DNA from 3 places in the Streptomyces sp. NPDC001020 genome. Region 2 is predicted to be linked to each of the others. Evidence: riboswitches for the same ligand, from Rfam matches in the RefSeq annotation. Region 2 holds a riboswitch; each other region holds the start of a gene.

Region 1 (4,386 bases), on a different contig from region 2:
GTCTTGCCGCGCTCGCCGACCGGCTGGCCGACGAGGTCTTCCTCACCCCCACCATCCACGAGGGCTTGCCCGCGTTGCGCGCCGCGTTCAGCAACTGGCGTACCACCGAGGCGGACACCCGTCGCGTCGTCGCGGCACTGCGCAACGCTCTGGGGAGGCCATGAGCACGAGCCCGCGTCGACTGCCCGATTTCCGGTGCGCGTTGTGACTCGCCGCCGGATCAACGGACGTGGCCGGGTCAGTCCGACGTCTTCTTCTCACCCATTCGTTCGACGAAGCCCTGGGCCTTCTCCACACCAGTGTCGATCTTGTCGCTGTACTTGCGGTCGGTCTTGTCGTCGATGAGGTCGCCGACCTTCGCCAGCCCCTGGCTGATGGTCTCACCGTGGGTTTCGGCGAGCTCTTCCGCCTTGTTCTTGAGGTTCTTCAGAGCATCGAACATCAGGCTGTCCTCCTTCGGCGATGCGGTCTGCGCACCGGTTTCCAGGCCAAGCGGCGGCTCTACCGATCGAGCCAGGTGCCAAGGCACTGGAACATGATCCCATGCGTGTGTGGCGGACAAGAAACAGCGCATGGTGTGCACGGTAGAGGAAAGCCGACCGCCGGGTCGGCACGCTTGAAGCCGGTTGGACTGGTGGTCCGAAGGAGTGTGTTCCACTTGCGGGGAAGGCGGGATAGGGTCAATTTCCGCGAGATCTTGTACGGAGGTGCCGAGGATGGAGAGCAGCCCGCCAGTACGCCGAGGGCGGCCGCCGGGCAGCGGAGCCGTGGAAGGCAAGCTGACACCCCGTCAGGAGAATATCGTCCGGTTCATCACGGACACGGTCGAGCGGCAGGGCTATCCACCGTCGATGCGGGAGATCGGGCGGGCCGTGAACCTGGCGAGTACCTCCTCGGTCGCGCACCAGTTGATGGTCCTCGAGCGCAAGGGGATCCTGTACCGCGACCCCAACCGGCCGCGCGCCTACCAGGTGCGTCCTTCCTGGGCCCCCGATCTGGACGCAAGAGCCGAGCCTCCGGTGGAAGTGCCACTGGTGGGACGGATCGCCGCCGGCGCGCCCCTGCTCGCCGAGGAGATGGTCGAGGACGTCTATCCGCTGCCACGCCAACTGGTCGGTGAGGGCGATCTGTTCGCCCTCACCGTGTCCGGTGACAGCATGGTCGACGCGGCGATCTGTGACGGTGACATCGTCACGGTGCGCCGCCAGGACAGCGCAGACCACGGCGATATCGTCGCCGCGCTCCTCGACGACGAGGCCACCGTCAAGCAACTGCGCCGACGGGACGGGCAGGTGTGGCTCATGCCTCACAATCCGGCCTACGAGCCGATCCCCGGCGACCAGGCGCAGATCCTCGGCAAGGTCGTGAGCGTGCTGCGGCTGCTTTGAGTCGTGCAGGGTTCTCGTGGGCGGCGGTGCGTCGTGGCCTTCGCGCTCCTGGTCTCACCAGAGCGCGTGGAAGTGGTGGACCGGCCCGTGACCGTGCCCGACATGCAGCATGTCGGCGGCTCGCAGGGCGCCGGTCAGGTAGTCCTTGGCCTCCCGGGCGGCTGTGAGCCAGTCCGAACGGCGCGGCCGCAGCGCCGCGATCGCCGAGGACAGGGTGCAGCCGGTGCCGTGAGTGTGGCGGGTCGCGACCCGCGGCGCGGCGATCTCGACGGGGCCTTCGCCGGTGCTGAGTACGTCCACACAGGTGCCGTCGTCGAGATGGCCGCCTTTCAACAGCACTCGCCGGGCCCCGAGGGCGTGCAGCCGTCGTACCTGTTCGTGCATCTCCGCGACGCTGGTGGCCTGCCGGGCGCCCAGCAGGTCCGCGGCCTCGGGCAGGTTCGGCGTGATCAGGTCGGCACGGGGGACGAGTACGTCACGCAACGCGGCCACCGCGTCCGCTGCCAGCAGTCGGTCGCCACTCTTGGCCACCATGACCGGGTCGAGCACCACGTACGCAGGGGCGAACCGGTCCAGTGCCTCGGCCACGGCGTGGACGACCGACGCCTCGCCCAGCATGCCGATCTTCACCGCGTCCGCGGGGACGTCGGTCAGCAACGTGTCCAACTGGGTGCGGACGAAGGCCGCCGGCACCGTGAGTATCTCGCGCACGCCGGTGGTCGTCTGTGCGACCAACCCGGTGACCACCGCCATGCCGTAGCCGCCGAGGGCCGAGAAGGTCTTCAGATCGCCCTGGATTCCCGCGCCACCGCTGGGATCGGTGCCGGCGATCGACAGCACCTTGGGAACAGGAGTCATCGACGACGTCCCTTCGCTAGTCCGAACTAGATCAGGTTCAACGGGTGTGATCTCAGCCCGTGTTCGGGCACCCCGCGTCGCGCCCCACGGTAACAGAGCATCAGAGGTGGTCGATCGGCCGACCACGGAGCGGCTCTGGTCCGAGCGGCCGTCGATGTTGTGCGTAACTTCGCGCAGGTGATCGCGTTGAGTCCAGACAAGCGAAAGCAGGTGACGCCGCTTGTCCTTCGAACAGTCCGTCCCGTCCCGCCGCGCGCTACTGGTGGCCGCGGCTCTCCTGCCACTGGCGGGATGCGGCGCAGGTGACCGCTCGGCGTCCAGGGTGACCCCGATGGCGGGGCATCGCCCTTCCCCATCCCAGGATGATGGGCGGTTCGCGGCGCTCGAACGCAAGCACGGTGCCCGTCTGGGCGTGTACGCCCTGGCGACCGGAAGCGGCGCCACCGTCACCTACCGTGCCGACGAGCGTTTCGCGTTCTGCTCCACCTTCAAGACACTCGCCGCGGCGGCGGTCCTGCACCGAAACCCACTCAGCCACCTGGACAAGCACGTCACCTACACCAAGGCCGACGTCAACTCCATCTCGCCGATCACCAAGGACCACATCGCGACCGGCATGACCATCGGGCAACTGTGTGATGCCGCCATCCGATACAGCGACGGCACGGCTGCCAACCTCTTGGTGCGCGACATCGGCGGTCCGCCGCAGTTGACCGCCTTCCTGCGCGGACTCGGCGACACCCGCAGCCGGATGGACGGCTACGAGCCCGAGCTGAACAGACGCGGCCCGCGGGACCCGCGCGACACCACCACTCCCCGGGCGATCGCCGCCGACTACCACAGACTGGTGGTCGGCGACGCGCTGAGCGCGGACAGACGCGCCCAGCTCAAGGACTGGCTCGAACGCAACACCACCGGCGCCCGGCGCATCCGGGCCGGGCTTCCCCGGGGATGGACGGTGGCCGACAAGACCGGCACCGGGGACTACGGCCGGGCCAACGACATCGCCATCGTGTGGCCGCCCGGCGGCGCCCCGCTCGTGGTGGCCATCATGTCCGACCGACCCGGATACGACACTCCTCCCCGGGAGTCCCTGATCGCCGAAGCCACCAGGCGGGTCGTCTCGGATCTCACCTGACCGAGCCTCGCCCGGTTCGGCGTGGTGCGGAGTACTCGGCGGCGGCCGTGGGCACGGTCGCCGCCGGGGTCGCTGTACACAGGCACGTACGCGGCCAGTGGGGTCAGCAGCCTCCGCAGTTGTAGTAGAGGACGTCCCAGTGGTTGCCCTCGTCGGCGTAGATGTTGCCCGACCCCGACTTGTACTGGGGCGCGCCGTCGCCGCGCAGGCCGATGTAGGTGAAGCCGTTCTTGATGTAGCTGGTGATGCAGGTGTTCTTCCCGTAGTCGAGCTTGTAGCCGTTCCAGTGCGAGTAGGTGCCGCTGGCGTGGCCCGTCTCGGTACCGCCGGTGATGTTCAGCGCACAGCCGGAAGCCCGCTTGAGGGTCTGGGCGCCCTGGGCGGTGGAGAGGTTGAGCTGGTCGAAGGACGTGCAGGTCGAGACGTTCCGGTTGGAGCAGTTACCGGAGGACGACCAGGTGATGCCGACCGAGCTGAACATCGAGGTGGCGGTGGCGTGGGAAATCTTGGTGACGGTGACGGCCTGGGCACCGTCCTGGGCGGCTAGGGCGTCACCGGCGCCGCTCAGGACGGCGAGCCCGGGGGCGACGGTCAGCGCGAGAGCCGTGAGGGCGGAGCGGATCTTCATGGGGGACCTTCCTGCGGTCGGGCCGTGCTTCGTGAGGGGCGGCTGGGCAGGTGGTGCAGGGAGATGGTGCCCGAGGCTGGGCGCGTCCGCCAGAGGGTGGGACAGGGCAACTCGGCATCACGGCCCTGACGCCAGAAGTTTGACCTCCGTAAGGCGCCAGTCCCCCTACAGCACGGCCCGCGCCCTGCCCGAGGAGCACGTTCTCCGGCATGCCTCGGAGGCGGGTGGCGTACTGGTCTCGGACGAGATCAAGCTGACGCTCGACTCTCCGCGATCAAGCAGAACTGACGCGTCCGGGGACGAAACCGGGTGTGCCCTCGGGGGAGTCGGCGCCGGGCGCCGCGGTCATTCTTCCTCGAGCACCGATTTCACGA
Region 2 (4,386 bases):
TGGTTGAGGAGTCGTTCATGCGGGCTGCTCCACGAGTGCGGCGCCGAAGCGCCGGGGCGTGAACGGGCGGGCCTCCGGGGGCAGTTCGCCGCCGGTCAGCAGCTCCGCCATGACGTCCCCGGTGACCGGGGTCAGCAGCACCCCGTTGCGGTTGTGCCCGGTGGCCAGCAGCAGCCCGTCCAGGCCGGACGGGCCGAGCAGCGGCGCGTTGTCCGGGGAGCCGGGGCGCAGCCCGGCCCGGGTCTCGGTGAGGGGCAGCTCGGTGATGCCGGGCACCAGCTCGTGGGCGTCGCGCAGCAGCTCGTACACGCCGCCCGCGGTCACCGTCGTGTCCCAGCCCAGCTCCTCGCTGGTGGCGCCGACGACCAGCTCGCCGTTCTCCCGGGGCACCAGGTAGACCTGGCTGCCGCGCACCACGGCCCGCACGGTACGGCTGAGGAACGGCGCGTACCGGCGCGGCACGGTCAGCCGCAGCACCTGCCCCTTCACCGGCCGCACCGGAGGCAGCAGGTGCTCGGGCACGCCCGCGAGGCGCCCGCTCAGGCTCCCGCCCGCGAGCACCACCTGCCCCGCGGTGAGCGCGACGCCGTCCGTCGTGGTGACACCGGCGGCCCGGTCCCGTACGACGTCGAGCCGCTCGACCCACCACCGGTGGAGGACCACCCCGGCCCGCTCGCACGCGGCCACCAGGGCCGAGGCCAGCCGCCTCGGGTCGATCTGGTGGTCCCCGTCGACCCGCAGCCCGCCGCGCACACCGGGCGCGAGCATCGGCTCCAGGCGCCGGCACTCCCGCCCGGACAGCCACTGCGAGTCTAGTCCGGAGCGCTGCTGAAGAGCGTGCAGTTCGCGCAGGTGGGAGCGGTCGTGGGCGTCGAGCGCGACGGCCAGGGTGCCGCAGCGGCGATAGCCGAGGTCGTGACCGGTCAGCTCGGTCAGTTCGGCCGCGAAGTCCGGGTAGCGGCGCGCGGACTCCAGGTTCAGGGCGAGCAACGTCTCCTCGCCGTAGTGCAGTTCGGTGACCGCGGCCAGCATCCCCGCCGCGACCCGCGCGGCCCCGCCGCCGGGCTCGGGGTCCACCACGGCGGTGGCGAGCCCGCGTTGCGCGGCGCGCCAGGCCGTGACCAGGCCGATGATTCCGCCCCCGATGACGAGGACGTCGGACGTATCGGACGTACGAGACGACATGGGCGTCCAGCCCCTCCCTTCGCCGGCATGACCCGGATCAGGTTCGTACGGTCGGAGGCCGCCCAGCCTCCCTCTCAGCCCGGTGCGTCCGGGCTCCCGCGAGTGCTTGTACGGTGGCCACCCTAGCCCGCGAAGCGCCGCTCTTGTAAGGGAGGCCCCTGTCCATGGCCCGATCGCTCGACGGACTGACCCTCGCCCCTGTGGCGGATCAAGCCCCAGGTCAGGTCGGTACCCGCACGCGTTTCGCGTACCACGAGAAGGACGGCGAGATCTGGGCCGAGTACGCGGGCGGCGACGTCGTGCGCGGCCACCTGGTCGGCACCCGCGAGGGCGACCGGCTGGACTTCCGGTACGTGCAGCTCAAGCAGGACGGGACCACCTCCTCCGGGCACTGCGTGTCGACCGTCGTGGAGCTTCCGGACGGGCGGGTGCGGCTGGAGGAGACCTGGCGGTGGGAGTCGCAGGCGGGCACCGGGACGAGTGTTGTGGAACAGGTCACCCAGCACGCCCGATGACTGACGATTTGTCAGTTGTCCATGGTGAGCGCGTGAGCGAGCAGACAGCGCAAGAAGGCACCTCGCGCGGCGGCGCGGGGCAGGAGCGGCGCGTGGTCGTCGTCGGCGCGGGCATGGCCGGGGTGCAGACCGCCGTCGCCCTGCGGGAACAGGGCTTCACGGGCACCGTGACCCTCATCGGCGCCGAACCCCATCAGCCCTACGACCGGCCGCCGTGGTCCAAGGCCGTGCTGCTCGGCACGTCCGAGGGCTCCGCGTTCGACGTCGACTTCGACTCGCTCGACATCGAACTGCGGCTCGGTTGCGAGGCGCTGGGCGTGCGCCCCGCCGACCACGAGCTGGACACCGAGGCCGGGCCCGTCCCGTACGACGTCCTGGTCCTCGCCACCGGCGCCGAACCGATCCGGCTGCCCGGCACCGAGGGCGTGCCCGGCGTGCACCTGCTGCGCACCCTGGACACGCCGAGCGGCTGCGGCCCGTGCTCGCCCGGCAGCACGACATCGTGGTCGTCGGCGCCGGCTGGATCGGTGCCGACACCGCCGCGCGGGAGGCGGGCTGACCCGGATCGCGGTGGCGTACAAGGCGGCGTTGGTGGCCTTCCCGGTACGGGGGCCGCGGCACGCTCGTCGGCCTGGTGCAGCGCGGAGCGGATGATCGAGGTGACCTGATCCGGGGTCGGGGGCTCGATCAGGTCGTACCGCATCTGCCGGAACAGTTCGGCCTGTATCTACTCGTCTCGCCGCTCGTCGTGCCAGATCGCATCCACGAGGTGGGAGACGAGCTTGAGGTTGTCGGTGGTGGTGCACTCGTGCCAGCCGGTGAGCTTGCGCAGTTCGGTGCGGTGCCGCTGGGCGGTGCGGTCGGTGAAGTCGTAGAACGCCAGCTGAGAGGCCGCGACGCCGACTTGCTTGGCGACGTGCTCGACCGCGTCGGGCGGCAGCTCCAGACGGGTCTTGGGGAACCGGCCGCGCCAGGTCAAAAACTTGAGCTGGACGGCGAAGCCCAGCCTCGTGGATCCGGCCTTGTTCCGTAACCAACCCGTCTCGTCATCGGACAGGGTGAAGTGGTCCACCACCCCGTCCAGACCCAGATCCCGCCCCACACCGGCCCCTTTCGTCACCCCCGTGATCGCCATTCGGGCTGGACGGTAGAGGCGGGATGTACACCGGGCACGCATATCCGCGAATCCGCTCATCGGGGTGGGCGGACCTGGTACAAGTGCCTGACGTGGGTGACCTTAACGAGAGTGCCACCGGCCGCAATTGCGGCCGGTGAGCGCCGTCTGCTACGGCAAGGCCGGCGATACAGATCCGTGAAACTGGCCTTCGTCCTCTGGCTCCTGGCCTGTGCCTCTGCCATCGCGCACTACGTAACCGGTCACATCGGCAACGACAGAACGTGTACCGGCCCGGATGGCCACCGTGCCCCATCACGCAGCGGCGTCCACATGCCGCGAAGCGGCATGGTGACGCTTCCGATGGGTTGCTCGACATGTATGTCGCCGTCGAGGGGCACCCATCCCATCCGCCGGTACAAAGGAAGCCGATCCGGCCGGCAGAAGAGAAGCCCGAACTCCAGCCCGGTCTCCTGGGCGTGCTCCATAGCGGCTGCCACGACCAGCCGAGCCAGTCCGCGCCCCCGCAGATCCGGGGCGACGATCACACCCCCCAGGCCTGCTACGTCAATATGCGTCCCACCAACCGCTACAGGCACCACCACCAGGCCCGCGTGCGCCACGAGGCGATTCCCCGACCGGATGCCGAAGTGTCGCTCTTTGGACAGCCAGACCAGGCCAGCCTGCGCAACCTCGAACGGATCGGCATCGCCGCCGCTGATGTTGTGCAGATCGGTTTTGGTGTAGTGCGCGAGTTCGACGACCTGCGGGACTACGGAAGCCGGGTTCGTGTTCGGGTTGATGCTGCTGGCATCGTCAAGCACTGGTTGTCCTCCTATGCCTTGTCGACTTCATTTGTCTCAGGTTTCGGCCGTGTGTTGAGCGGTTCCGGAGAGCGCATCGCGGGGTCGGTCATCGCGAGCAGAGCAGTCGCGGTCAGACTTTGCGTCGTGTCTTCGCACGGACGGGAGCGCCAGTACCACCGCGACTGCGGTCAGCTGCCACAGCACACCGAGTCCCAGGAGCCGGTCTGCTCCCACGGCACCCGATACCGGCCCTGCCAGTGCAAGTCCGAGCGGCCCCAGGGCGAAGGCGCCCAGGCTGTCGAAGGCGCTGATGCGTCCGCGGACCTCGGCGGGGACCTCGCGCTGGATGACGGTCGTCAAGAGGGTGTTGCACACCGCTGCACCGCCTCCCGCGAGGAGTGCAGCGGCTGCCACGCAGGCCAGCGGCAACCGCGCGGCGAGCGCGGCCGCCGGAATGGCCCAGCCGACGGATGCGGCCATGGACCAGGCCAGTGCACGGCTGGGGTTCCTGCCGAGCAGTGCCAAGCCGCCGACGATCGAGCCGATGCCCTCGAGGGCCAGTACCAGCCCCCAGGCTTTCGCGCCGCCGAGCCGCTGCTGGGCGAGGGTCGGTCCCAGTACCAGGAATGGTGCCCAGAGGACGAAGTTGAAGAGGCTGATGTGGAGGGTCGTGACCCACAGCCATGTACGGGAGGTGAACTCCTTCCAGCCGCGTCCCAGGTCGGTGAACAATCCTCTGCCGGGCGCGACCGACTGTGACAAGGGC
Region 3 (4,386 bases), on a different contig from region 2:
CTGAAGGTGGTCCAGCTCCTCGGCGGCCTCCATGCCCTTGTCGCGCAGTTGCACGATGTCGACCCCGCCGGCAAGGACCGCGTCGAGGAACTCGGCGAGGTCGCCCTGGCGCCTACGGGCGTCCGTGCACAGGTAGACGCGTGCGTCGGCCAGGAGGGCGGTGCGGCGGGTGTTGGGCACGGTGGTCCCCCGTTGTCGGTGGCGTACGGGCCACGGCGGGCGCGGACAGCCCGGGCCGCGGCCCGTACGCCGGACGGTCGTAATCGGATCTGATCAGACGGCGAGCGCCTGCGCGCGACGCTTCACCTCCGTGCCGCGATTCTCACTGAGGGCCTGGGCGGGGGTTCCGGGCAGGGTCGGGTCGGGGGTGAAGAGCCACTCCAGCATCTCTTCGTCCGTGAAGCCGTCGTCCCGCAGCAGCGTCAGGGTGCCGGTCAGGCCCCTGACGACCTTGTCCCCGTCGATGAAGGCGGCGGGGACGTGCAGCGCCCGGTTCTCGCCACGGCGTACGGCGATGAGCTGGCCCTCCTTGACCAACTGCCGCACGCGGGTCACCTCGACGTCGAGCGCTTCGGCGATCTCGGGGAGGTTGAGCCAGGCGGGGACGAGAGCATCGATCTTTGCGTCAATCTCGGTCACGGGACAAGGGTGCCATCCCGGACTGACAGTCGGAAGCTGAGCGCCTCCGGCGGGGTGCCAGTTGCCCCGGTAGGGGGTGTCGCCCACCCAGGGCGGGGCTGTCGCCGGTGGAGCAGCGGCTACGCCGTCGCCTCCTTCAGGGGGCGGGAGGGGTCCGGCAGTCGCTCCGGGTCCATGGTGGCGCCCGCTTCGATCAGGCGGCGGCCCTGGGCCAGGTCCCTGGGCCTGCCCACCGCCAGGAGGGCCACCAGACGGCCGGAGCGCAGCCAGCACACCGTCCAGGACGCTCCTTCCGGGGCACCCCGCCACACCATGGTGTCCGCGGAGGTGTGGTGGCCCACGTACTGGACGAAGCGGCCGAACTGCTCCGACCAGAAGTAGGGCACCGGGTCGTACGCCGCCGGCACTTCTCCGATGATGTTCGCGGCCACCGTGCGCGGGCCCTGGAGGGCGTTGTCCCAGTGGTGGACCAGCAGGCGTTCCTCGTAACGCCCCGACGGGAAGGACGTGCAGTCCCCGACCGCGTACACGTCCGGCACCGACGTGCGCAGATACTCGTCCGCCAGGACCTCGCCGTGGTCGCCGAGCGCGACACCGGAACCGGCGAGCCACGCCGTGGCCGGACGCGCTCCGATACCCACGACCACCGCGCCCGCGGGCACCCGCGAGCCGTCGTCGAGCACCACGGCTCCCGTCTCGACGCGTTCCACGCGTGCGTGGGTGCGCAGATCCGTCCCGCTGTCCGCGTACCAGGCCGCCATCGGCGCGGCCACTTCCGCGGGCAGCGCCCCAGCGAGCGGCCGGTCCGCGGCCTCCACCACGGTCACCGCGCAGCCTGCCTCGCGTGCGGCGGTGGCGAACTCGGCGCCGATCCATCCCGCGCCCACCACCACGATGTCGTGCTGCTCGGCGAGGACCGGCCGCAGCCGCTCGGCGTCGTCCAACGTGCGCAGCAGATGCACACCGGGGACGCCTTCCGCGCCCGGCAGCCGGATCGGCTCCGCCCCCGTCGCGAGGACCAGGACGTCGTACGGGACAGGGCCCTCGGCGGTGTCCAGTTCGTGGTCGTCGGGACGCACGCCGAGCGCCTCGCAGCCCAGCCGGAGCTCGATGTCCAGGGCCTCGAAGTCGACGTCGAAGGCGGAGCCCTCGGCCTTGCCGAGCAGCACGGCCTTGGACAGCGGCGGCCTGTCGTACGGCTGGTGCGGCTCCGCGCCGATCAGCGTCACGCTGCCGGTGAACCCCTGTTCCCGCAGGGCGACCGCGGTCTGTACCCCGGCCATGCCCGCGCCCACGACGACGACGCGCCGTGCCGATCCGCCCCGTGCCTGCGTCTGCTCGCTCACCTGATCACCTTAGACAACTGACAACCCGTCAGTCAGGGGGCGTGCTGAGTGACCTGTTCCACAACACTCGCCCCCTGCGCACGTCCGCGGCTCCCCCGGTGGCCTGGGCCTCGTACGTGACGGGGGGGCGAAGGCCTGACCGTCGGTGGGTCTAGGGTGGCCACCGTACAAGCACTCGCGGGAGCCCGGACGCACCGGGCTGAGAGGGAGGCTGGGACGGCCTCCGACCGTACGAACCTGATCCGGGTCATGCCGGCGAAGGGAGGGGCTGGACGCCCATGTCGTCTCCACGTACATCCGACGTCCTCGTCGTCGGGGGCGGGATCATAGGCCTGGTGACGGCCTGGCGCGCCGCGCAACACGGATTCGCCACAGCCGTCGTGGACCCCGAGCCGGGCGGCGGGGCAGCCCTGGTGGCCGCCGGGATGCTCGCCGCCGTCAGCGAGCTGTCCCACGGCGAGCAGACCCTGCTCGGCCTCACTCTGGCGTCCGCGCGCCGCTATCCGGACTTCGCCGCGGAGCTGACCGAGGCCACCGGCCAGGACCTCGGCTACCGCAGGTGCGGCACGCTCACTGTCGCGCTCGACGCCGACGACCGCGCCCATCTGCGCGAGCTGCACGCCCTGCGGCAGCGGTCGGGCCTGGAGTCGGAGTGGCTGAACGGGCGCGAGTGCCGCCGCCTGGAGCCGATGCTCGCGCCGGGCGTGAGCGGGGGACTCAGGGCCGACGGCGATCACCAGATCGATCCGCGCCGTCTCGCCGGGGCCCTGGTGACGGCCTGCGAGCGTGCGGAAGTGGTCTTCCACCGGGTGTGGGCAGAGCGGCTGTCGGTGGCGCGGGAGCGGGCTGCCGGGGTCAGGACCGCCGACGGCGCCGACCTCGCCGCGGGACGGGTCGTCCTCGCCGCGGGCAGTCTCAGCGGGCGGCTCGCGGGAGTCCCGGACGATGTCCTGCCGCCCGTGCGCCCTGTGAAGGGCCAGGTACTGCGGCTGACCGTGCCGAAGCGGCAGGCGCCGTTCCTGAGCCGTACCGTGCGCGCCGTGGTCCGCGGCAGTCAGGTCTACCTGGTGCCGCGGGAGAGCGGTGAGCTGGTCGTCGGCGCGACCAGCGAGGAGCTGGGCTGGGACACCACGGTCACCGCGGGCGGCGTGTACGAGCTGCTGCGGGACGCGCACGAGCTGGTCCCCGGGATCACCGAGCTGCCGCTCACCGAGACCCGTGCGGGACTGCGGCCCGGCTCCCCCGACAACGCGCCGCTGCTCGGCCCGACGGAGCTGGAGGGTCTGCTGCTGGCCACCGGGCACCACCGCAACGGCGTCCTGCTCACCCCGATCACCGGCGATGTCCTGGCGCACGCCCTGACCACCGGCGAGCTCCCCGCCGAGGCCCGCCCCTTCACCCCCAGGCGCTTCACCGCCGCAGCACCCACGGAGCAGCCCGTATGAACATCTCGGTCAACGGGGAGCCCCGGCAGGTCGCTCCCGGTACCGCGCTCGACGCGCTCGTGCAGGCCCTCACCGAAGCCCCCTCGGGTGTGGCCGCCGCCCTCAACGAAACCGTCGTCCCGCGCACGCAATGGCCGTCGACGCCCCTGTCCGAGGGGGATCGCGTCGAGGTCCTCACCGCCGTCCAAGGAGGCTGACGCATGGCTGACGACCCCTTCGTCCTCGGCGGTACCGCCCTCACATCCCGGCTGATCATGGGGACCGGCGGTGCGCCCAGTCTCGATGTGCTGGAGCGGGCGCTGGTGGCCTCCGGTACCGAGCTGACAACGGTCGCAATGCGGCGTGTCGACACCTCGGTGCACGGCTCGGTCCTCTCGGTGCTCGACAGGCTGGGCATCCGGGTGCTGCCCAACACGGCGGGCTGCTTCACCGCGGGCGAGGCGGTGCTGACCGCCCGGCTGGCCCGTGAGGCGCTCGGCACGGATCTCGTCAAGCTGGAGGTCATCGCCGACGAGCGGACCCTGCTGCCCGACCCGATCGAGCTGCTGGACGCGGCCGAGACACTGGTCGACGACGGTTTCACCGTGCTGCCGTACACGAACGACGACCCCGTCCTCGCCCGCAGGCTGGAGGACGTCGGCTGTGCCGCGATCATGCCGCTCGGCTCGCCGATCGGCTCCGGGCTCGGCATCCGCAACCCGCACAACTTCGAGCTGATCGTGGAGCACGCGCGTGTGCCGGTCATTCTGGACGCGGGCGCGGGTACGGCGTCGGACGCGGCGTTCGCCATGGAGCTGGGGTGCGCGGGTGTGATGCTCGCCTCGGCGGTGACCCGGGCCCGGGAGCCCGTACTGATGGCTCGGGCCATGCGGCACGCGGTGGAGGCGGGCCGGCTGGCCCGGCGGGCGGGCCGCATTCCGCGCCGGCACTTCGCGGAGGCGTCGTCCCCCGCGCAG

The links. Region 2 has a riboswitch for thiamine pyrophosphate ahead of thiO (glycine oxidase ThiO). Riboswitches for the same ligand answer to the same signal wherever they lie in the genome.
Region 1: linked by a shared signal. The riboswitch ahead of thiD (bifunctional hydroxymethylpyrimidine kinase/phosphomethylpyrimidine kinase) and the one ahead of thiO (glycine oxidase ThiO) in region 2 are both predicted to bind thiamine pyrophosphate.
Region 3: linked by a shared signal. The riboswitch ahead of thiO (glycine oxidase ThiO) and the one ahead of thiO (glycine oxidase ThiO) in region 2 are both predicted to bind thiamine pyrophosphate.

The regions. Positions count from the first base shown of each region.
Region 1 covers NZ_JBSFLQ010000034.1:10,647-15,032, forward strand. Annotated here, with positions in the region: gene ACWDEX_RS27565 (pyridoxal phosphate-dependent decarboxylase family protein) at 1-164, shown strand, start outside; gene ACWDEX_RS27570 (antitoxin) at 239-442, opposite strand; gene lexA (transcriptional repressor LexA) at 717-1,388, shown strand; gene thiD (bifunctional hydroxymethylpyrimidine kinase/phosphomethylpyrimidine kinase) at 1,443-2,246, opposite strand; TPP riboswitch at 2,238-2,331, opposite strand; gene bla (class A beta-lactamase) at 2,467-3,384, shown strand; gene ACWDEX_RS27590 (hypothetical protein) at 3,488-4,012, opposite strand; gene ACWDEX_RS27595 (BPL-N domain-containing protein) at 4,358-4,386, opposite strand, start outside.
Region 2 covers NZ_JBSFLQ010000059.1:10,559-14,944, forward strand. Annotated here, with positions in the region: partial or broken gene thiS (sulfur carrier protein ThiS) at 1-19, opposite strand, end outside; gene thiO (glycine oxidase ThiO) at 16-1,185, opposite strand; TPP riboswitch at 1,183-1,295, opposite strand; gene ACWDEX_RS34285 (hypothetical protein) at 1,350-1,700, shown strand; partial or broken gene ACWDEX_RS34290 (FAD-dependent oxidoreductase) at 1,733-2,256, shown strand; gene ACWDEX_RS34295 (DUF4158 domain-containing protein) at 2,428-2,835, opposite strand; gene ACWDEX_RS34300 (GNAT family N-acetyltransferase) at 3,078-3,638, opposite strand; gene ACWDEX_RS34305 (MFS transporter) at 3,675-4,386, opposite strand, start outside.
Region 3 covers NZ_JBSFLQ010000003.1:78,167-82,552, forward strand. Annotated here, with positions in the region: gene thiE (thiamine phosphate synthase) at 1-180, opposite strand, end outside; gene ACWDEX_RS03320 (Rv2175c family DNA-binding protein) at 274-639, opposite strand; gene ACWDEX_RS03325 (NAD(P)/FAD-dependent oxidoreductase) at 759-1,985, opposite strand; TPP riboswitch at 2,153-2,266, shown strand; gene thiO (glycine oxidase ThiO) at 2,264-3,430, shown strand; gene thiS (sulfur carrier protein ThiS) at 3,427-3,627, shown strand; gene ACWDEX_RS03340 (thiazole synthase) at 3,631-4,386, shown strand, end outside.